DNA from 2 places in the Paenibacillus sp. FSL H8-0317 genome. Region 2 is predicted to be linked to the other one. Evidence: riboswitches for the same ligand, from Rfam matches in the RefSeq annotation. Region 2 holds a riboswitch; the other holds the start of a gene.
The links. A riboswitch is a leader RNA that binds a small molecule or an ion and turns the genes downstream of it on or off. The one in region 2 is predicted to bind glycine.

Region 1: it holds a riboswitch for glycine, as region 2 does, so the genes downstream of both, gcvT (glycine cleavage system aminomethyltransferase GcvT) here and sdaAB (L-serine ammonia-lyase, iron-sulfur-dependent subunit beta) in region 2, are expected to answer to the same signal.

The regions. Positions count from the first base shown of each region.
Region 1 covers NZ_CP150294.1:5,627,711-5,640,098, reverse strand. The annotation lists gene ptsG (glucose-specific PTS transporter subunit IIBC) at 1-1,252, shown strand, start outside; gene MHB43_RS25245 (HPr family phosphocarrier protein) at 1,330-1,605, shown strand; gene ptsP (phosphoenolpyruvate--protein phosphotransferase) at 1,598-3,310, shown strand; gene gcvPB (aminomethyl-transferring glycine dehydrogenase subunit GcvPB) at 3,550-4,989, opposite strand; gene gcvPA (aminomethyl-transferring glycine dehydrogenase subunit GcvPA) at 5,124-6,479, opposite strand; gene gcvT (glycine cleavage system aminomethyltransferase GcvT) at 6,476-7,612, opposite strand; glycine riboswitch at 7,933-8,055, opposite strand; gene gcvH (glycine cleavage system protein GcvH) at 8,400-8,792, shown strand; gene MHB43_RS25215 (PTS mannitol transporter subunit IICB) at 9,212-10,666, shown strand; gene MHB43_RS25210 (BglG family transcription antiterminator) at 10,705-12,388, shown strand, end outside.
Region 2 covers NZ_CP150294.1:564,183-576,570, reverse strand. The annotation lists gene MHB43_RS02880 (ABC transporter permease) at 1-71, opposite strand, end outside; gene MHB43_RS02875 (ABC transporter permease) at 73-789, opposite strand; gene MHB43_RS02870 (ABC transporter ATP-binding protein) at 786-1,700, opposite strand; gene MHB43_RS02865 (histidine kinase dimerization/phospho-acceptor domain-containing protein) at 1,786-3,297, opposite strand; gene MHB43_RS02860 (response regulator transcription factor) at 3,342-4,025, opposite strand; gene MHB43_RS02855 (alpha-glycosidase) at 4,254-6,014, shown strand; gene sdaAA (L-serine ammonia-lyase, iron-sulfur-dependent, subunit alpha) at 6,196-7,173, opposite strand; gene sdaAB (L-serine ammonia-lyase, iron-sulfur-dependent subunit beta) at 7,163-7,852, opposite strand; glycine riboswitch at 8,131-8,255, opposite strand; gene MHB43_RS02840 (collagen-like triple helix repeat-containing protein) at 8,397-10,406, opposite strand; gene MHB43_RS02835 (LolA family protein) at 10,615-11,709, opposite strand; gene MHB43_RS02830 (sensor histidine kinase) at 11,711-12,388, opposite strand, start outside.

The DNA of each region.
Region 1 (12,388 bases), 2.3 Mb from region 2:
CACAGCAGGAACATTCCAAGTTGGTAAATTCCCGTTCATGATGTTTGGTTTGCCAGCAGCGGCACTTGCGATGTACCATGAAGCAAGACCGGAGCACAAAAAGTATGTTGCAGGTATCATGGGTTCAGCTGCACTGACCTCGTTCCTGACAGGTATCACAGAACCACTTGAATTCTCGTTCTTGTTTGTAGCACCAATCCTGTTTGCAGTACACTGTATCTTTGCAGGTTTGTCTTTCATGACCATGCAAATTCTGGGTGTAAAGATCGGTATGACCTTCTCCGGTGGGTTCATTGACTTCCTGATTTTCGGGATTATTCCGAACCGTACACCTTGGTGGGACGTTATTATTGTCGGATTGATTCTTGCGGTGATCTATTACTTCGGTTTCCGGTTTATCATTCGCAAATTTAATCTCAAGACACCTGGACGAGAGGATGCAACGCCTGAAACCGAATCTGGCGGAGGATCTGGTTCAACGGATGATCTGCCCCATAACATTCTCGAAGCTTTCGGTGGCAAAGAGAATATCAAACATCTGGACGCTTGTATTACTCGTTTGCGGATTGAAGTTAATGAGAAATCCAATGTGAAAAAAGATCGTTTGAAACAATTGGGTGCATCTGGTGTACTTGAAGTGGGTAATAATGTTCAAGCCATCTTCGGAACACGTTCTGACACGATCAAATCTCAGATGCAGGATATTATTGCAGGAAGAACACCAGCACCAACGCCAGCAGCTGCCAAACCAACTCCTGAAGAGGAGAAGGCACAAGGTGAGCAAGGCGAGCGCATCGTTGCTGAGGATATCGTCATGCCAGTCAATGGTGAATTGCTGGACATTACAAATGTACCTGATCCGGTCTTTGCTGAGAAAATGACAGGTGATGGGTTCGCAATTTTGCCACATGATGGTACGATTACTTCTCCTGTGTATGGTAAAGTGTTTAATGTATTTCCAAGCAAACATGCCGTGGGCATCATGTCCGATGGAGGCAAAGAAGTGCTTGTTCATATAGGTGTTAATACGGTGAAGCTGAAAGGTCAAGGCTTTAACGTACTGGTACAGGAAGGTGATCTGGTATCGGCAGGTCAGCCGATTATGGAAGTGGATCTGGAGTATGTCAAAGCAAACGCTCCTTCGATCATTTCACCAGTTATTTTCACCAATCTGCCAGAGGGCTCCACAGTAACTCTGAAGAAGAGCGGAGTGCTGAAAGTTGGCGAACAGCCAATCATTGAGATAAAATAAGAAGTGTTACGACAATGGCAAGCAAGTGTAAATATATGCAATGCCTAAACCAAACTACTGAAAGTGAGATGATTGTAATGCAACAAACATTCAGAATTACAGACGAAGATGGTATCCACGCACGTCCGGCGACAGCCCTGGTAAATACAGCAAACAAATTCAAAGGTGCAGAATCCTTTGCAGAAGCTAACGGTAAAAAAGTAACTTTGAAGTCCATTCTGGGTGTTCTTTCCCTCGGATTGGAACAAGGCGACACCATCAGCATTATCGTTGAAGGCGAAGGCGAAGCTGAAGCTCTTCAAGCTTTGACTGACGTTATGGTTAACGAAGGGTTGGGCGAAATTAATGCTTAATGTCTCCGGGATCGCGGCTTCGGCGGGTATTGCTATCGCCAAGGCGTTTATCTTGGAGCATCCTGACTACTCTGTAGAAAAACGCCAAATTAACGACGTTGACGCAGAGATCGCGAAACTCGACTCAGCTCTGGGTAAATCCCAGGCTGAGCTTGAGGCGATCAAAGAGCGCACTTTACAAGAGCTTGGCGAGAAAAAAGCAGAGATTTTTGCTTCGCATTTGCTCATTCTGAATGACCCGGAACTAATTGATCCGGTTAAAGCTAGAATTGCGGATGACATGATCAATGCAGAATTTGCTTTGAACGAAACAGCATCGCAATTTATCTCCATGTTTGAGAACATGAAGAGTGCATACCTGCAGGAACGTGCAGCAGATATGCGTGACGTTACCAAACGTGTGCTAAATCACTTGCTTGGTATCGACTTCATGAGTCCGGCTGAGATCAATGAAGAAGTGATCGTGCTTGCGGAGGATCTAACACCTTCTGACACGGCTCAATTGAACCGCCAATTTGTTAAAGGTTTTGCAACCAACATTGGTGGACGTACTTCTCACTCGGCGATCATGGCGCGCTCACTTGAAATTCCAGCTGTTGTTGGAACCAAGGACATCTTGGCTCAAGCGAAACAAGGCGATATGATCATTGTTGACGGTCTGGATGGTCACGTACTGGTTAACCCTACTGATGAAGTTATTGCTGAATACCGTGCCAAACAGGAACAGTATGATGCACAACGTGCAGAGTGGAGAAAACTTCGTGATGAGCCAACGGTAACGGTGGACAACGTTCATGTTGAACTTGCAGCCAACATCGGTACACCAAATGATGTAACGGGTGTTCTGGAGAACGGTGGCGAGGCTGTAGGCCTGTACCGTACCGAGTTCTTGTACATGGGCAGAGACAAGCTCCCTTCCGAAGACATTCAGTATAATGCTTACAAAGCGGTACTGGAAAAAATGGAAGGTAAACCTGTTGTTGTTCGTACACTCGACATCGGTGGAGACAAAGAGCTTCCATACCTGGATCTGCCAAAAGAAATGAATCCATTCCTCGGCTTCCGCGCAGTTCGTCTGTGTCTGGACCGTCTGGATATCTTCCGTACACAATTGCGTGCATTGCTGCGTGCAAGCGTACATGGAAACCTGCGTGTCATGTTCCCGATGATCGCAACACTCGGTGAATTCCGTGAAGCAAAAGCTGTCTTGCTCGAAGAGAAAGAGAAGCTGGTTGCTGAAGGCATTGCTGTTTCTGACAGCATTCAACTCGGAATCATGGTCGAAATTCCTTCGACTGCAGTTCTGGCGGATCAGTTTGCCAAAGAAGTGGATTTCTTCAGTATCGGAACGAACGATCTGATTCAATACACAATGGCTGCTGACCGTATGAACGAAAGAGTAGCGTATCTGTACCAACCTTACAACCCAGCCATTTTGCGTTTGGTTAAAATGGTTATCGATGCAGCGCATCGTGAAGGCAAATGGGTTGGCATGTGTGGTGAGATGGCAGGAGACGAAACAGCAATTCCATTGTTGCTTGGTCTTGGATTGGATGAGTTCAGCATGAGCGCAACCTCCATTCTGCCAGCTCGTAGTCAGATCACCAAATTGTCCCGTGCGGATATGCAGGAACTGGCTGCTAAAGCTCTGGATATGCAAACGGCTGAACAAGTTGTTGAATTGGTTCAAAGCATTCAAGCGTAATTTTGCCGGGGTTTCCTCCGGATTTGAGGTTTTTTCTTTTTCCGATAATAAGCTGCATTGATGTAGCGATTTTGCCGATATCCGCGATTCATTGTGGATACCGGCTTTTTTTGTTGCGTAGATGTATAGGAATTAGAAGGGGAGTACGAGGAGAAAGGTCCTGTAATGTCTAACCAAAAAAATGCTCTTACTGGTGTAGTTAACATCAGCAAGAGCATGATTAGTAATACACTTAGTGCTTAACTGCAAGCGCAGTTCAGTACAGGTTTGCGAGCGGCGGTGGTTTCATCCAGACGAGTGACCGGTGTTCCGTAAGGTGCGTTGAGTACCAATTCTGGTGTCTCTTCGGCTTCTTTGGCAATCCGTATCATCGTATCAATGAACCCATCCAGCGTTTCTTTACTTTCGGTTTCTGTCGGCTCGATCATGATGCATTCTTCGACGTTGAGCGGGAAGTACACGGTTGGTGGATGATATCCAAAATCAAGCAATCGTTTGGCAACGTCAAGTGTGCGTACACCATATTGCTTCAACCCCCGTCCAGACATGACAAATTCATGTTTGCATACACCCGGATACGGAATCTCGTAGTAAGGTGCGAGACGGGCCATCATATAGTTAGCATTGAGTACCGCACATTCAGATACACGGCGCAATCCTTCCGGTCCATAGGTACGAATGTAGGCATAGGCACGTACCAATATACCGAAGTTACCATAGTAGGCTTTCACTCGGCCAATGGATTGATCGCCTTCACGATCGAATGCATACATACCGTCATCATTTTTGATCACCATGGGTTTAGGCAGGAACGGAATCAGACGGCTCTTCACCCCGACTGGTCCGGCGCCAGGTCCACCACCGCCATGAGGTGTACTCATCGTTTTGTGCAAGTTCAGATGCACCACGTCAAAGCCCATATCACCCGGACGGGTAATGCCCATAATGGCATTGGAGTTCGCGCCATCGTAGTATAGCAAACCACCAGCCTGGTGTACGATGGATGCAATCTCCTGAATGTCTTTCTCGAACAAACCAAGTGTATTCGGATTTGTCAGCATCAATGCCGCCGTATCCGAACCGACGGCTGCACGGAATGCATCCAGATCAACTAGTCCGTCTGCCCGGGATGGAATCGTCACAGTTTCAAATCCTGCAACGGTAGCACTTGCCGGGTTGGTCCCGTGAGATGAATCGGGCACGATGACTTTGGTACGTTGTTCGCCACGACCTTCGTGGTAGGCACGAATCATCATAAGTCCAGTCCATTCTCCATGGGCACCAGCGGCTGGTTGCAGAGTCACAGCGTCCATACCTGTCAGACCTGCAAGGTCGTTTTGCAACGTATATAACAGTTCAAGAGCACCTTGAATGCTGGATTCATGCTGGTACGGATGGATTTTGGCGAAACCGTTATAACGTGCAACATCCTCATTAATCTTTGGATTGTATTTCATCGTACAAGAGCCCAGTGGGTAGAATCCGTTATCTACACCGAAGTTGCGACGGGATAGCGCAGTATAATGTCGAATAACATCTATCTCGAACACTTCCGGCAGTGCCGCTGCTTCCGAACGGAGCATTTCCCGGGGAATCAACGTATTGGCGGCCTGACGAGGAACGTCACATTCTGGCAAGGAATAAGCGACACGCCCCGGGCTGCTGAGTTCAAAAATCAATGATTGTTCCGGAGCAGGAGATAAGGTCTGTGCACTAAATGTTGTATCCGTCTCAGGTTGAACCGAAGTGGAGACAGAGGTACCTGTTTCCGATTGTCCCTGTACCGATGTTGTCGTTGTCGTCGTTTCCTGAGTCACAGCGATCCCTCCAATGCTCGTGCGAATTCGTCAATCTCTTCCTTACTGCGTCGTTCGGTAACAGCAATCAGCATATGTCCGGCAAGCTCTGGATAATCACGTCCAAGTTCGTAACCACCAATAAAGCCCGCATCCAGCAGTTTCAGTTGAAGGGCATCCACATCGGTTCCTTCAGGAAGTTTAATCACAAACTCATTGAATGTTGGTGCATTAAACGTCAGGCTAACGCCTGAAATCGCAGTTAATGTATTCAGGGTGTAATGACTCTTTTGCAGATTCAGATCCGCGACATCGATCATGCCCTGTTTACCCATGATGGACATATATACAGATGCGCTGAGTGCAAGTAAAGCCTGATTGGAACAGATATTGGATGTCGCCTTTTCGCGACGGATATGCTGTTCACGCGCTTGCAGCGTGAGTACAAAACCACGTTTGCCGTTACGATCGGTGGTCTGACCTACGATTCGACCAGGAATGCGGCGCATATGAGGCTGGGATACGGCGAAATATCCGCATGTCGGACCGCCGAGTGAAGCGGCGATGCCGAGGGGCTGCGCATCACCTACAACGATGTCGGCACCCAGCTTGCCTGGGGCTTCCAGCAGACCCAGCGATAGCGGGTTGGCACTTACAACGAGCAGGCCCTTGTGCGCATGCACCAGATCGGCAGCCTGCTTTACATTTTCCACGGCACCAAAGAAGTTTGGACTCTGGATCATGACAGCAGCGGTATCGTCGGATATGGCTGCTTGCAGGGCATCCCAATCAGTGACGCCATCCTTATAACCAATCTCGACAATCTCCAGACGGAGTCCGTGCGCATATGCCTGCAATACCTGACGGGCTTCCGGATGAACGGTACGGGATACGATGAGCTGTTTGCGACGAGTTGCTGCTGCGGCGAGATTACCGGCTTCCGCAAAAGCTGTTGCGCCGTCATACATGCTGGCATTGGCTACAGCCATACCGGTTAATTCACAGATGTAGGATTGAAATTCGAAAATGGCCTGTAGTTCACCTTGGCTGATCTCAGGCTGATAAGGTGTGTAGGCAGTGTAAAACTCGGAACGGGAAATGACATGATTGATGACGGAAGGAACATGATGATCATATATGCCAGCGCCGAGGAAGCTGGCGTGTGTTTCGAAATTGGCGTTGGCGCCGGCTTGTTTGGACATGTGACGTGTCAGCGCATATTCATCAAGTTTGGAGGATACGGGCAGCTCGCCCTGATAACGAATCTCCTGCGGAATGTCCTGAAACAGATCCTCCAGCGTACCCACACCAATGGTTGCGAGCATGGCGTTCTGATCTTGCTCAGTCATGGGAATGTAACGGTGCTTGCTCATGCTTGATCAGCTCCTTGAGTAGGTGTCTTCGACGTACGTGTCCGTTTAAGAAAAGGGGTCTTCACGACCTCGGCTTTTAATTTCTTGCCGCGAATCTCAATCTCAAGCGGGGTTCCCAGCGCAGCGTATTTGCTGTCGATGAGGGCAAGCCCCAGATTACGCTTCAATGTAGGTGATTGCGTGCCTGTTGTCACTTCACCGATCTGTACGCCTTCGGCGTAAATCGGATAGTGGGGACGGGGAATACCGCGCTCCAACACTTCGATGCCGACCAGTTTGCGGGCAGGCCCGTCAGTTTTTTGCTGTAACAAGGCTTCGTGTCCGATAAAAGGTCCGGCGTGCAGCTTCACAAACATGCCAACACCAGCTTCAAGCGGAGAGATGGTTGCCGACAATTCCTGTCCATACAGTGGTAACCTTGCTTCAAAGCGCAGTGTATCCCGGGCACCAAGTCCGGTTGGTACGAGTCCGTGACCTTTACCCGCTTGCATTAACCCATTCCAGACCGCAGCGGCTTGGTCCGCAGATACATATAGTTCAAATCCATCTTCACCTGTATAACCGGTACGTGACAACAGTAATTTTACTCCACAGACTTCGGCATCCTGTACAAAACGGAACGGTTCAATCGTGGATACATCCGTATCTGTAACTTTTTCAATAATGTCTGTAGCCAGTGGACCTTGCAGGGCGAGCAACGCCGTCTGCTCCGAATCGTTGGTCATGCTTACGCCAGGGATCAAGTGCTCTTGCAGCCACGCCCAATCCTTGTCGATGTTAGAGGCGTTAACCACAAGCATATAATGCTGATCTTTCAGCTTATACACGAGCAGATCATCCACCACACCGCCATCTGGATAACACATCAGGGTGTACTGGGCTTGATCGGGAACCAGCGTGGTCACATCATTGGTCATCATTTGTTGCAAAAACGCTTCAGCCTGCTCACCCTGTACCGTGAATTCGCCCATATGGGATACATCGAACAGTCCCGCGCGCTCGCGTACCGCTTCATGTTCTTTCTGGATTCCGCTAAATTGTACCGGAAGCTCCCAGCCTCCAAAATCAATGCACCGTACGCCTTCGTATTGCTGATACAGTGGGAAGAGTGGTGTTCTAAGCAAATCGGACATCAAATCACCTCGTCATGGGCCGTGAGCCGGCCGGATATACAATCGTGGATCAATGAACCAGGGTATTTTTAAATTTTCAGCTAGATAATTTCATCACATAAGTATGGTAAGGCAGCTATGGCAGCGCCGTTCTACATCCTGTTTTTCGTTTTTTGGGAAAAAGGAAAAGGACAGGCCAAAGAATCGGCATGCCAAGTAGCACGCTGTATTCTAAGGCTCTGTCCCTTGTACCTGAGAGTTACCCCACTACGTTGTGCAGCAGGTTTCCCCTTGGGTGATCATAACGCCCGCACAGGGCGAATAGATGCTCTCCAGAGTTGCGTCCCGTAAAAGTCCTTTTGCCTGAGAGATTCACCCCCGCTTATCGGTGGTTTACTCCTTCGGCGTTACCTCATGTGCATCCCGAATCGGGTGTCACGGGTAATCTCTCCCTTTACATTCATCCGCGGGTATAACATAGTCCAATAAACACATTTACTCCTCTCATTAAAACGTGAATCCACTGCTGATGTCAAGAACGATGTCATAGATAATAATTAAAAACCGAATGTTTAATTTGTATTCACTATTATTGTTCGTGTATCCAAAAAGACTACGCTTACTATTCTAATATTCACCAATATATGAAGAAAGAGTGTAATCCGGTTACAGGATTTAGAGGTGTTCAGTAAATAAATTGTGAGGTATCTTGACATTTGATTCATAAATATCATACGCTATGTTCTGGGAAAAAGGTTAAGGTCAAAGAACGCATGCACTCATTTAATGAAAAGCGAGGCGGATATCGATGAGCGAATTGAAAAGTGATTTCCTGTACAGTGAAGAGCATGAATGGGTGCAAACCGTAGGGGAGGATACTGTACGTATTGGCATTACCGAGTTCGCACAGCATCAGCTGGGTGACATTGTGTTTGTGGAACTGCCTGACCTTGAAACCAATGTAAAAGCAGAAGATAGCATTGGAACGATCGAATCGGTCAAAACGGTTTCGGACTTGTTCTCTCCCGTCACAGGTTCAATTATTGCAGTCAATGATTCGTTGCAGGATTCCCCTGAACTTGTGAACAGCTCTCCTTACGAGGAAGGCTGGATGATTGAGATCCGTGTTGAGGGAGATCTGACAGCAGCATTGTCTACATTGATGAATGCAGACGCGTATCGGAAACATACGGAAGAATAGTATCAACGAACTTGTACTTATTAACATATATTTTATATTTAAATGATATGAGCTTCATATTGTTTCGACCTGTGTGAGCCTGATGCTTGCACAGGTTTTTTGTGCTTTCCAAGAATGGTTTTGAATGTGGATTGAATCAGATTGTGGATGTAAATCACCTGATTGGACCAAGCTATAGGTTAGAAAATGATTCTGGAAATGATAAAAGTCATAGGCGGAAAAAGCCTTGTGTATCAAGGGGTTGAGTCATTATGCATCGATTAAAACGATTACATAACCTAATGTTGTCATCATTGTTCATGACGAAAGTACGCTTTCATTTCATTGAACAGGAGAGCATTCTCGCTTAGGATTACAACAGGGGAGAAATGATACCCCTTTCATAAATCATAATCACTTGATCCAAGGAGGATAATACAATGAGTAATTTGGACCAATCGTCCAATTCCAAAGGTGGGCTACGGGTAGGGGTTCAGCGCTTCGGCCGATTCCTGAGTGGTATGGTCATGCCGAATATGGGCGCATTTATCGCCTGGGGATTAATTACGGCTCTGTTCATTCCAACAGGCTGGTTCCCTAACGAGACGCTTGCCCAGCTAGTCGATCCGATGATCAAATATTTGCTGCCACTGTTAATTGGTTACACCGGGGGTACGATGGTGCATGGTCAGCGCGGTGGTGTCGTGGGTGCCATTATGACCATCGGGGTCATCGTGGGTAGTGATATTCCAATGTTCCTCGGTGCCATGATTGCCGGACCACTGGCAGCATGGATCATTAAAAAGTTTGATAAATCCATTGAAGGTAAAGTTAGAGCCGGATTTGAAATGCTGGTTAACAACTTCTCAGCCGGTATTATTGGCGGGATCTTGGGGATTTTTGCGCTACTGGGCATCGGGCCTGCTGTAGAAGCGATTAGCAAAGTATTGTCTGCCGGGGTACAAGGCTTAATGAATCTGGGCTTGTTACCGCTGGTCAATCTAATCATTGAACCAGGTAAAGTATTGTTCCTGAACAATGCAATCAACCACGGGATTCTGACACCGATTGCAACAGATCAGGCAAGAGAATTAGGGCAATCCGTTTTATACATGCTTGAATCGAACCCGGGTCCGGGACTTGGTATCTTGCTTGCTTACTGTTTCTTCGGACGCGGAATGGCCAAATCTTCTGCACCGGGTGCTGTTATCATTCATTTCTTCGGGGGAATTCATGAGATCTACTTCCCTTACATTTTGATGAGACCGATTCTGATTCTTGCCGCAATTGCGGGTGGCGTCGCAGGTACATTAACATTCATGCTCACTGGAGCAGGACTTGTTTCGGCACCATCACCGGGTAGTATTATCGCGTATTTCCTCTTAACACCAAAAGGTGGATACCTGCCGATGCTCGCAGGGGTGCTTGTAGCAGCAGTTGTATCCTTCCTGGTTGCAGCAGTGTTGCTGAAAACGGGTAAACAAAAGGACGAAGATCTGGAGTCCGCATCCAGTCGGATGAAAGACATGAAGAGTCAAGGAACCGTGCCAAACGCTGGTATTACGGCTAATCAACGTGAAGCAGACAGAGTCGCAGATATGGCTTCTTCTACAGTGAAAACAGATGTGAAGAAAATTGTCTTCTCCTGTGATGCAGGCATGGGGTCGAGTGCCATGGGCGCTTCCATTCTACGCAAGAAGATGAAGGCAGAGGGGATTGACGTTACGGTGACCAATACGGCTATCAGTGATATCCCGCCGGATGCAGATGTGGTAATTACACAACAAGTATTAACCGATCGTGCCCGCTCCGTAGCGCCGAACGCAGAACATATATCCATCGACAACTTCCTAAAAAGCCCGGAATACGATGCGCTCGTTGAACGTCTAAAGTAATTGCACGCATTCGTTTTCCCTGAGCCGGAGGCTGAGATATGAGTATTACCAAAAGACAACGTGAAATCGTGGAGTTTCTGCTGGAGCATCCACATGAAGTCACTGCCGGCGAAATCGCCGTTGAAGTAAAGGTCAGTACCCGAACGGTTCACCGGGAGCTGCAAATGATTGAACAATGGCTTGAACCTTTGGGCATGAGGCTGGAAAAAAAATCAGGAACCGGTATCCGAATCGATGCCAGTTCCGATGATCTGGCTGTATTGCGCAAGCAACTAGAGGGTAAAGAATATGTAGAGTTTACGCCAGAAGAGCGTAAGCTCTTCATGCTTTGCATCTTGCTGGATGAACCGGAGCCTGTAAAGTTACTCGCCTTGGCTTCGGATCTGAAAGTGACCGTATCCACCGTAACCACGGATCTGGACGATCTGGAGTCACGGATCCGTCAGGCGGGACTAAAGCTGGTTCGCAGACGTGGATATGGCGTCAAGATTAACGGAAGTGAGACGATTCATCGCACAGCCATAGCTGCACTTGCTCTCGAATTTTTGGATGAGTCCGACCTGTTCGGAAGACAGCCAGAACAAGGGGGCTCCGTCGTAAACCAAAAACTGTTGGATATGATTGGACACGGTGATGTGCTTACGGTCGAAAATGCGTTATGGCAACCAGACATCGAATGGCTGGAGAACATCCCGGAACGCCAATACATGAAGCTGCTGATTCAATTATCCGTAGCGGTTGTACGTATTCGTAAAGGCTTTGGCATTGGCCGTATGTCTCCACAAGAGAACACGGGAGATAAAGTTGCAGAGCAAGATGAGATGAAGGTTCCACCTTATATGGCTTCCCGCTTGTGTGGTGTGTTATCCACCCAACTGGGACTGACATTCTCCCAAGATGAGCAAGCTTATTTTCACAGACTATTAATTGAGACAGAGCAGCGGATTCACTCTTCACGGCTGTTGCCAATAGACGACTTGATATTACTGGACAGGGTACATTCACTGATTGATCAGATGCAGGCGAGAACACATTATGCCTTTCATGAGGATCGGTTGCTTCGTGAAGGTCTGCTTGGTCATATGCAACCTGTAATGGAGCGAATTGAAGGGCAACAGATGATTCGTAATCCGCTACTGCAGCAGATTCGCAAGGATTATGATTCACTCTTCGAAGAAGTCAAACAATCCGTGCATCAAGCTTGGCCAGGTACTGACGTTCCGGATGAGGAAATTGGTTTCTTAGTCATGCACTTTGGCGCTTCCATCGAGAGGTTACGTGCATTGAAACGGGAGATCAGGGCCATCATCGTGTGTACAAGCGGAATCGGATCATCACGCATGCTTTCCAGCCGATTATCCAAGGAGATTCCCGAAATTCGGATCATGGACAGCGTGTCCTGGTATGAAGCTGCCCGGATGCCTACAGATCAATATGATCTGGTCTTATCCACTGTCGATCTGCCGATGGATGAGCATCAGTATTACAAAGTGAGTCCACTACTTACGGCGGAAGAGAGCGAGCGTCTGCGTCATTTTATCCGAACAACAACATTACAACAACAGCATAATAACCCTTGTGAAATAGAGGTTCAGACGACAAGTCGTTATTCTGACCCTGACGGAATGGAAGCTATTTTAGTTGAGATCGTCCGAATTATTGGAAAGTTTCAGGTGTATCCGCTGGATAACCAAGATATCGGATTCTATAAAACGGTGTATG
Region 2 (12,388 bases):
CATATGGGCGATTTGCTCATTTTCAATCGTTCAGCGGACAAGATTCGGAAGTACGTTGTCGCAAAGCTCATATCAGGCCACATCCTTCCGGCTAAAATGCACCATACCCAGCAACAGGATTAATAACCCCAGACCTGCCCCCATGCCTGCATACAGGTATGGATTAGGCCCATTCCAGGCCATCTGTGCCCAAGCGAGCGGAAAGCTCGGTGAGATACTGAGTGAGAACATACCCGTTATCGCGAGAACGATGCCCAGGGTGACGGGAAGCGCCTGATTCTTGTTAACCATCGTGAGCCACAACTCCAGTGACAACACCGGAAGTGCACCAGCTAAAGGCAATAGCCCCAGCTTGATCGCATGTGTCCAAGGTATTTCGCTGGCATGGAATCCGAGGATCAGACCCAGACCCACAATTCCTGCGGTTAGCAGCAGGCAGGAGATCACCAGCAGCACACAAGCAAGCAGGAACTTGGCTAAATACACGGCTGGTCTGGGAATGGGCATCGCGAGCAACTGTTTCCACGATCCCTGTTCATGCTCAACATTAGCGATCATGGAGCTGAGAATGGTTGCTCCCAGCATCAGAGACAAGGGCACAAAGACAACCACATTGCCCAATAATCCGCCCCACAGGTTATCTGCATACTGCTCTTTCAGATAGTCCAGCCGTAAGCCAAAATTAAGCGCCTGCATCGCTGTCAATCCAAGAGGGGCCAGAAAAACAAGAAACCAGATCCCTTTCCCCCGAATCTTGAGCCAGTCTGACGATAATGCACGCCCGGTCATATGGAAGCCCCCTCGCCAATGACCCGCATGAACAGATCTTCCAGCGACTGACGTTGTTCCTCTACACGATACACATCATGATCCTGCTCAATTAATCGGCGCACAAGCAGTGCCACTGAACTGTTATCCATATAAGGGAACGTTAACGCAGAACCTTGCTGCTGACCAAATTGTCCCTGTTCTCTCGCCAGCTTCATAGCCTCTTCCGGCTCGGAAACCGTTAACCGGATAGAGCTGCCCGTCTGACTATGCAGACTTGCGATAGTATCCTGGAGCACCATCTTCCCTTCACGGATTATACCAACACGACTTGCCATCTGTTCGACTTCACTCAGCAAGTGGCTGGAAACCAGAACGGTAATGCCATGTTCCAGAGGCATGCGTTTGATCAGTTCCCGAATCTCCTGAATACCGGCAGGATCAAGTCCATTCGTTGGTTCGTCCAGAATCAGCAGCTCCGGTTCACCCAGCAAAGCGCTGGCAATACCCAAACGTTGCTTCATCCCAAGGGAATACCCCTTCACTGAACGTTTGGCATCCTTGGTCAGATCTACAATGGACAACACTTCAGCAATTCTTGATTTGGGTACATTGATGATGCGGCGCAAAGTTTCCAGATTCTCTACTGCGTTCAGATGTCCGTAATAGGATGGGTATTCGACCAAGGAACCCACACGGCGCAAAATATCCATGCGATCCTTGCGGATATCCTTGTCGAAGACACGGATCACGCCTTTGGTTGGTTTAATCAAGCCGAGAAGCATGCGAATCGTTGTTGTTTTGCCGGCGCCGTTGGGACCGAGGAAGCCGTAGATATCTCCCTTTTTAATATGCAGATCAAGTTCACGGACCGCTGCACGGTCCCGGTATGTTTTCCATAAATTCGCCGTTTGAATAATATTTTCACTCACTGTATGATCACCTCGGAACTATCGTAACCTTCCAAGGTTAAAGCCAAAGTAGTCTCTAGTTTAAGTTTAGTTTAAAAAAGCAATTTCAGCGGTTTGTTGTTTCCCGGTTTCCCTTACCACTGTAGATATATGTCTGGACACCCGTATCGGAACTGTCTACCCGCTTGCGCAGACCCATCTCACGAATCAACAGGTCTACAATGGATAAACCTAGGCCTGTGCCTTTTGTGTCGGAATTCGGTTGCATTCCCGCACCCCGATCCTGAATAACGATGGCCGTCTCACCCTGAATCTCCTGAGTTGATATACCAATATATTTCCCGCTGGCGGCATGACGGATCACGTTTTGGAACAAATTATCAAGAATACGGCGCATGCCCTGTTCATCCATTTGCCAGATCAGCGGTTCCTCTGGCAGGTCAATATCAATCTCAAATTGTTCTTTCTCCCAGACCGGGTACCAGGCAGCCGCCGTTTCCCTGACGATCCGCAGTATATCTTTCTCTTCCAGCTTCAGTGTATATTTCCCACTGGTGAGCAAATTGTAGGATAACATGTTGTCAATGAGCCCGCCGAGGTCCTCCATCTTTGCTTCCATGCGATGTAGTGAACGGTCCCCTTGCTCGCTCAGCTCTTCCTTGTGCAAAGCATGCATATGTCCACGAATCACCGTTAACGGGGTACGCAGATCGTGGGAAAGCCCCGCAATGAGACGTTTGCGCAATTGTTCTTCCTCGCGTTCACGGTGGCGGCTGTCGGATAGTTGATGAACCATCTGATTGAAGGATTCCTCCAGTTGACCGATCTCGTCTGACCGTCGGATATCTACCGGAAGCGGGAGGCCTTCCTTGCCTGTGGTCATCATGGCCGTCTGCAAACGAATAAGTCGTTTGCGAATCCGTGCGAAGAAGAGAATCGACATAATGATGAAGATCAGAAAGATGAGGGTCATTACGATACCAAGATACAAAAGTTCCATCGGCCAGTTACTCTGATTCATTTGCAGAAGTGACCGCGGCACTTCAATGATGATGAATCCCTGTCCTTTGTCCTGCTCATCTCCGCCAATATATGCAACTACGGTCAGTGGATCGCGAAAGGAAGCTTCTTTCATGAATTGCACTGTATTGTTTACATTCCATAAGGCTGGAATATGAGTCTCTGCCGTTTGCCCGGAATCCAGTGACCATCTCAATGTCGTGTCTGTCCTACCATCCGGCGACGTGGATTTCAGAAGTGTTACATCTTCACCCCCAAGAATAAAGAGGGTTTCACCACTCACATTCACACGATACATGGAAGATTTGGGATACGAGCCATGTAATTGCTCCAACCGGGCCTTGATCTCTTCATCCGAAGCACCATCCAGGTTCCTCGCTTCACGTGACCAGAGGTTACTGATCCGGGTAACATCACCGTAAGGTGCAGCTCGGTTCTTATTTGTGTCCGTGTTATTCACTACAACAATATATATAACGGATATGATCGGAAGCACAACGGGCACAAATAATACAGCCGCCAAGATCAGGAGGATGTATCTGGACATCAAGGAGCGCCCAAAGCGAAGCTTGCGCCCCCCGGATTGTTTTTGATCCATGCTTCGTTCTCCCTTCATGATCTTCCGTTTGCTGAACCAGCGGATCATGGCTTCTTCACACGATATCCCACACCGCGGACCGTCTGAATAACTACAGGATTGGCCGGATCAAGCTCCAACTTTTCGCGTAGATGTCGAATATGTACCATTAAAGTTTTGTCCCCATCCAGATAGGGCTCATTCCAGACGGCTTCATAGATCTGCTCTTTCGTTCGAATCATGCCCATATGTCGTAGCAGGTAGGCGAAGATGTGGAACTGTTTTCCCGATAAAATAATCTCATTTCCCGTCTCCTCATTCACGATCCGGTTGTCCTTCTCATAGATGGAGAGATGATCCAGCTTCAGGGCTGTATCCGATGAGACCGCAGTTCCCGCCTTCCGCAGTTGTACTTCAATACGGGCAGCCAGTTCATCGGGGTGAAATGGTTTGGTCACATAGTCATCGGCAAAATCAAGACCGTGCAACTTGTCGTCAATGGACGTTCTGGCCGAGAGCATGACAATCGGCACCGCAGGATGCTCTTTTTTCAGTCGCTGACCCACCGTAAATCCATCCAGCCCGGGCAGCATGACATCCAGAATAATGAGTGAGCAACCGATAGCAGCCTCCGCTGCACCTTCACCACTGCCGAGCCATACCACCTCATAACCGCGCTCCTCCAGATCGGCTCTGACCCAAGTCGCAATTTCCGTATCATCTTCAATATATAACAGTTTGGTTTTCATCCGAATATTCGTTTCCTTTCTGCCCTCATTGGGTTAATGATATATCTGAGCATCATCATGATAAAAGTTGTCTATAACATATGGATTCATGTCTTGTTGAAACAATGTTGAAGTCCTTTACGTTACCACACATTCTAATTATAGCGTATTCATTAATGTGGGGAATGTCATATTAATCAAGTCTACCAAGTACATACTATATCCACACCTGACGGGAGGAAATTCATTATGCTGCTGGAAGCCATCTATCATCAACCGAAACGAAACTGGGCCTATGCCTATGACCAAGATACAATCCATCTGCGTTTGCGTGCCAAAAAGAATGATCTGACCGAGGTACATGCCCTGACCGGGGATAAATATGCGTGGGATGCAACCAAAGCGCTGGTTCCCTTAACAAAGTTCACCTCTGACTCCATGTTCGATTATTACGAGGGTGAGGTGAAACCTCCCTACCACCGACTGAAATACTCTTTTCTGCTCAGAAACGGAGACGAACAGATCTGGATGACCGAGACGGGCTTCCAGGAAGAAGAACCGGACGATCCGGGTCGTATGTTCCAGTTCCCTTATATTCATGCCGGAGCTGTATTCACAACCCCTGCGTGGGTTAAGGATGCGGTGTTCTATCAGATTTTTCCCGAACGATTCGCCAACGGCAACCCGGATATTAGTCCGGAAAAGGTAGAGCCGTGGGGCGGTGAGCCAACACCTTTCAATTTCTTCGGCGGTGACCTTCAGGGCGTGATCGACCATCTGGATTACATCAGCGATCTTGGCATTAATGCGATCTACTTCACACCCATCTTCGAAGCCACCACCAATCACAAATACGATACCGAGGACTATCTGCGGGTAGACCGGCACTTTGGTGACGCAGACACCGTGAAAAGACTGGTCGAGCTGTGCCACGCACGTGGAATTCGCGTACTTCTCGATGCTGTGTTCAACCATTCCGGGAAGACATTTGCGCCGTTTGTGGATGTGCAGAAGAACGGAGAGCAATCCAAATACAAGGACTGGTTTCATGTACACGAATACCCGCTGGACGTGAAGGATGGCATTCCAACGTATGAGACCTTCGGATTCGAAGCGCATATGCCAAAGCTCAATACGGAGAATTCCGAGGTGAAGGCCTATCTGCTGGAGGTTGCCGAGTATTGGATCAAGGAAGTGGGTGCGGACGGGTGGCGGCTGGATGTGGCAGACGAAGTGGACGATGCATTCTGGCGTGATTTCCGCCGTGTAGTCAAAGCGGCTAATCCGGATGCTTACATTCTGGGCGAAGTATGGAACGAGTCTTCCTCCTGGCTGCAAGGTGACCAGTTCGATGCATCCATGAACTATCCGTTTACCGATGCCGTGAATGCTTTCTTTGTCAAAAATACAATGCACGCCGAACAATTCGCAAACTCCATCGGGCGACAGTTATCCCGTTATCCTCTCCAGGCCAGCGAAGTGGCGTTTAACTTGCTCGACAGCCATGATACCCCGCGGCTGCTCACGCTGTGTGAAGGCGACCAGCGCAAGATGAAGCTGGCTGCGTTATTCCAGTTCAGTTACATGGGTGCGCCATGCATCTATTACGGAGACGAGATTGGCATGGACGGTGAACATGATCCGGGCTGCCGTAAATGCATGGAATGGGATGAAGCGAAGCAGGACCGAGAGTTGTTCGACTTTTATCAGAAACTGATCTCCTTGCGTCATGCTCATCCTGCCCTGCGTGCAGAAGGCACCGTTCGTTTTCTGCAGGCTCGTCCCGATGGCAGCCAACTGGTATTGGAGCGGCAAAGTAAGGAGGAACGAATTCTGGTTCTGTTCAATCGATCAGAAGAGACGGCTATTGTCGAGCTGGAGGCCGGTGACGAGGAATGGACCGAGTTATTCGGCGGAAACCATCGTACCGCCAAGGAAGATGACGTACTCGCCATTGAATTGCCCGCGTATGGATATGCCGTACTGAGTACGGCTGTGAGCCAGGACTAGAGTTATAATACACATACGTCTGAGCCATATCTAAGTAGCCTATCTTCGCTTCATCTGGCAGCATAAAACAAGCGTCCTGCAGAACCCGGATTCGGGTTCGCGGACGCTTGTTTTGTAATTCTGTATTCGCCGTTATACATCATAATGTCACTGATTTATATATCGGTGGTCCCGGTTCAGCTTAAACCTGAGTATCCTTGTCCACTTGAGCATTGTCCGCCCCACTTGTAGTTGTGTCAGAATCCGCTGGCTTCGACTCCTGCTCAGGCTCGGCACGCTTTGCCTTTGGTTTAGCCAGCTTTTGCATCATTTTGCGGCCGGTTGGCGTCTGGGCCAGTCCACCTTGGGCTGTCTCCCGATGGCGGCTCGGCATCGCACTGCCTACCTCCAGCATGACATCGATGACTTCGTCTGACGGAATGGCACTACGCACTCCGGCCAGGGCCATGTCAGCCGCAGCCAGCGCCGTAACTGCACCCAGTCCATTACGGACGATGCACGGGATTTCAACAAGGCCTGCGACCGGATCGCAGATAAGGCCCAGTGTATTTTTTAACGCCAAACCAACGGCATGAACGACCTGTTCCGGTGTACCTCCACGCAGTTCAACCATGGCACCCGCAGCCATGCCGATAGCGGAACCCACCTCCGCCTGGCAGCCACCTTCGGCCCCGGAGATAAATGAATTGTTCGCGATAACATAACCAATCGCTCCCGCACAGAACAACCCGTTCACCAAATGTTCGTCCGTCCAGCCAAATCGCTCCTGTGAGCTGATAAACACACCCGGGATAATACCACAGGAACCGGCTGTTGGTGTTGCCACAATCCGGCCCATGGAGGCATTCACTTCAGATACACACAGGGCATACGCCATGGCAAGTGCGGAAGCATCTCCTGAACAAGTCTCACCCTTGCGAATGTACTCGGCCATTTTTTTACCGTCTCCACCCGTTAACCCACTGCGTGATGTTGTATCTTCCGTTAACCCTTTGCGTACCGCTTCCTTCATCACCTGATAATATTCAGACATCTGCTTCACAACATCCGCTTCCGGTGTATTGGTCTCCTGAACCTGCTCCTCGATCATCAGCTGAGCAATGGTTTTGGATTCTGCTGTACAGATCGTATTCAGTTCGTGCAAATGTTTAAACCGCATCCGAATCAACTCCTCTCTTCAAATCTATAACACGAATGTCCAGCACATGGCCCAGCTCCTTTAGACGCTTGAGCATATCAGGATTAGGCACACCATCCATTTCCATCGCGGTAAGTGCTTCGCCATCACGGGCTTTCCGGTCCACCTGCATATACCCGATGTTAACCCCGGATGAACTGATCGTGGACGTCACTGACGCGAGTACGCCCGCTTTATCCGCATGCCGCAGAACGAGTGTTGGAAACTCACCACTAATCTGAACACGAAAATCATTCATCGAATGCACGGATACGCTTCCACCACCAATGGATGCACCGATTAAGGAGCAGGCACGTTCTCCATGCCACAACTCAATTTTGACCGTATTTGGATGAGGAGCAGGCAGGCCACTTGTATAAAACTCAACCTCCATGCCCGCTTCCTCTGCGTATTGTTCTGCATCCGGGATACGCGGATCGTCTGTGACATAATCCAGCAGACCGCCGATCAGTGCCAGATCTGTTCCGTGCCCCTGATACGTATCAGCGAATGAACCGTATAACGTTAGCCGGGCACGATCTGGCGTACATCCCAGCCACTGACGAGCAATTCTTCCTAACCTTGCCGCACCAGCTGTATGTGAACTTGAAGGCCCCGTCATCGACGGACCAATAATTGAGAAAACATCTTTAAATCGCACCTTGTAACCCTCCATTATTAATCATGATTCATATTTGTAAAATGTATTCGTCATTTCGATCCAGGAGTTTCATCCACAATGTCCCTTATTTAGATATGATGACATCAAAAAAGGACAGAAGAAGGCCTTAGGCCCTCTCTCTGTCCTCGATACCTGAGAGTTTCACGATCAGCAGTGTCTCACGACAAGTTGCATTGCCTGCGATTACAGACAAGTTCACCGGTCTGACTGATCATATACCCCTTGGGTGGCGCAATTCGCGCACTCTCCAGAGTTGCGTCCAACGATGGTACATTTACCTGAGAGATTAACCACTGCGCCGGGTGCGCAGCAGCTTGCTCCTTCGGTGCCTGAACACTAGCCATTGTGCTCGGCTAACCCAGGTCTCTCCCGCTCGTTATCATCCGCTGTATTTATTTTAATTCGATTCGAATTGGTACATTTCTAAGTTTTTGATCATGATCAAGTATACCCATAGAGTAATGTACAACATCATATATGTCAACAAAAGTAACGTGTAATTATCATAAGTTCGATGTCTATTTTAACTGAAACGAATAGCATTCAGATTTCTCACTTCCGCTGAGGCACTAGTGACGCTTGTAGTGGTTGTAAATTGGATACTTATCGTGTATGCGTTAGTCGTTGTAGCCGGGGATGTATCCACGTAAGTGTTGGAGGAAAGAAACCTTAACGTTCCGGCAGCATTACCGGTTCGTGAGAGTTGCAATTGATTAATTAAAACTCCGTTACGTCTCAGGTTAATGTTATACGCGATACTCCAGTTAGACCCTACAACTATTGCTACTTGTGTACTATTATCGATTTTCACGCGTTGACCTGCCACTACAGGTACATTAAGTGTCTGAATCGTCGTTTCAGCTACTAATGAAAGACCCAACGCCGTGGTCTGGCTATCAGCAAACAAAGAAGAGTCTGCCGGAGCCGAAGCTGCAGTTGATCCCGTAGCACCCGTTGCTCCTGTTACTCCGGCAGTCCCGGTTGTTCCCGTCGCACCTGTCGCACCTGTAACCCCTGTGACTCCGGTCGCTCCCGTTGCTCCCGTTACTCCGGACGTCCGGTTTGTTCCGGTTACGCCTGTCGCACCTGTAACCCCTGTGGCTCCGGTCGTTCCCGTTGCTCCCGTTACTCCGGACGTCCCGGTTGTTCCGGTTACGCCTGTCGCACCTGTAGCCCCAGTAACTCCGGTCGTCCCCGTTACGCCTGTCGCACCTGTAACACCAGTGACTCCGGTCGTCCCCGTCACGCCTGTCGCACCTGTAATACCAGTGACTCCGGTCGTCCCTGTTACTCCCGTTGCGCCTGTATCTCCAGTGACTCCTGTTGCTCCCGTCAATCCGGTTGCACCTGTAACACCAGTATCTCCAGTCGCCCCTGTTACGCCTGTTGCACCTGTAACACCAGTATCTCCGGTCGTCCCCGTTACGCCTGTCACTCCCGTATCTCCAGTAACTCCGGTCGTCCCCGTTACGCCTGTTGCGCCTGTAACACCAGTATCTCCAGTCGCCCCTGTTACGCCTGTTGCACCTGTAACCCCGGTACCTCCAGTTGCCCCTGTTACGCCTGTAACACCAGTGACTCCCGTCGTTCCCGTTACTCCCGTTGCGCCTGTAACACCAGTATCTCCAGTCGTTCCCGTTACTCCCGTTGCGCCTGTAACACCGGTGACCCCTGTCGTTCCCGTTACTCCCGTTGCACCTGTAGACCCAGTATCTCCGGTCGTTCCTGTAACGCCTGTTGCACCCGTATCTCCAGTAACTCCGGTCTCTCCTGTTACTCCCGTTGCGCCTGTAACACCAGTGACTCCTGTCGTTCCTGCAAGTCCTGTCGCACCCGTATCTCCAGTTACTCCGGTAACTCCAGTTACGCCTGTTGCACCTGTAACACCAGTAACTCCGCTCGCCCCCGTTACTCCCGTCGCCCCTGTATCTCCAGTGACTCCGGTCGCCCCTGTCCCTCCCGTGCTCCCGGTAACTCCCGTGGCTCCAGTAGACCCTGTCTCTCCTGTGGTCCCAGTGACACCGGTCTCTCCCGTCGATCCCGTAGTTCCTCCAGGAGGACCAGTAACTCCTGTCAGTCCTGTAACGCCTGTAACCCCTGTAGGACCAGTTGTTCCCGCAACCCCTGCTGTCCCCGTGGCTCCAGTCGCACCCGTTACCCCGACTAGACCGGGGTACGCTCCTAACAATTCCTCAGACACCAAACGATGTGCCGTTACCAGTTGACCGTTCTCGTTTTTCCCCCATACCGAAATCTGTACTTCATCCTCCGTATCATCACCTGTGATAAATATAAACTCAAATGCATCCAAATCTGCATAATAGTCTTTTGTTATAACCTGGTTAGGCAAAACATTAAACAATTCCTCAACGTATAGTGTGCGAACCCCATTCAAATAATAGCCTTGAACCAGAACGGTAGAGAAACTAGTGAGACTCCAATTGTCTAATTTCACTGTAATTCTCTGTGTAGGACGCTCACCGCTTCCCACCACTATATTATTTTCAATTGGCCCTGTTGATAAAACAGCCATCCAGCGATGCCCCCTTCTCCTGCCTCCATCACCAAATCAAGATTGTCTTCTATAAATATGCATATTGAACTGTAAACGTGAAGTTGCCCTCTTGCCTTTTTGGAATGGACTGAAAGGAGATCGAATAGATATCCACCACACCAAAAGGAGAATATACAAAAAAAGCTGCCGCTTCGTTTCTGCGGCAACCTTATTATTATTCTTTAGCTCATCTAGACGGATTGGGAAGGGTCAGTTCTTCCGCCCAAGCTTGTAGCTTTGCCTTTGTCCATCCTTCGTTTTCACCCATGATGGAGTACCGCAAGCCTTTCTCACTCCATGATATGTTCCGAATGCTCTTCATATATGAACCCTCGGTGTTACGAACCTTAATCTTGGCTTCATCCGGCATTAGTGTATCGTCCACATTTTCTTCCGGCATCTTGAATACCGTCAGGCTGACTTCTACCTTGTCGTTACTTACATAATACAAGGTTACTTCATCTCTGCTCAGCTCACCGCGCGATGTAGACATTTCGATCCGTGATAGTTCGAATTCTCCACTCATGTCCTGTAGGAACGGCTGTTCCAACGCTTTTTCCGCTTCCTCTAGGGTTACTTCGGAATTCTGCATCATATCGTTCAAGTCCTTCACATCGACCTCCTTAGGGATGTCAATTACGAAAGTATCCTTTGTGAATTCAGGGTCATACTGAATCGGATCATAGACCATTTCTGATTTTCCATCCCCATACGCGCTGTTTACTTTGACAATCATCCACGTTTTGGGATCTACCCAATACTCTGAAGATATGGAGAATGCGCCTTCTTCTTTTGGTGTCAATTCAATATGAATGACGTCCTGTCCATGAAGTTTCTCCTGTCCCATCATATTCACATCATGCGTAGTACGTAACCGCTCTAGTTGATCGAGCAATATTTGCTTCTGGGTTTGATTAGGTTGTTGTGACACGGATGATGCATCCATGGAATATGCTGCCCCTGTTTCTTTTTCATATATGATAATCTTCTTTCCATCATTAACTGCGTAACTGACATTGCCATTCTCTGATGTTTCCGTGCGCTTTCGTCCGGTTTCACCATCTACCCATTCCTTAATTTGCATCGTGTTAGTCAGCTTGTCATCCGCCCATATCTTCATCACACCTTCTGCATAATACGAGGCGGGTTCTGTTTCTGCTGAGACAACCTTCTCAATCATCTCATCTCCTGACATAGCCAGCATATCCCTCTCCGCGCAACCTCCAAGCAGGGCGCCTGCCAACACAGCAGTACCCAGCATCATCCATCCTTTTTTCATCATCTTATCCACCCTCTCTGCGTTTACATTCTCCATGTTCAGGCAATCGGCATGCTGCCAGCGTTCCATATCCTTCGTATGACCACATGCGCATATCCCCTCCGTGCTTTATTGCAACCCGTTTGGCTATACTCAATCCCAATCCCGAACCACCTGCATACGTCTTCTCCTCCTGATTCTGGTGTTGAACATAGGGTTCGAAGATACGAATGAGCTGTTCCTCAGGAATAGCAGGACCTTCGTTTTGTACCATGATCAATGTTGCTCCCGCCCTGTAGTTATCCAATTCAGCTCTAAGTGAAGGAATAATCCATTCAGGAAGCTCCCAATCTGAAGCAATAACCCCTAGTCCCATTACACCGTTCGTCCTTGTGTGGCGTAGTGCATTATTTATCAGATTATCTGTCAGGCGCATCAGTTGTTCGGGATGAACTCGGTACAGTTGATCTGTGCGGACATCCATCTTCACGTCAATCTGACCACGCTCGGCAAGTCCCTCATAGCTCCCAAGCAGCATATCAAAAAACTCTTCACCTTCCACCTTAACCATGGCCATCTCCGATTCACTGGAACCCAACGCCGTATACATCTCAAGTTCACTAATCATCTGTTTCATCCGCTCCACATTCCCGAGCAGCACATCCTGATATTCCTGCCTTTCAAGGCGTTTCAGTTGACGATC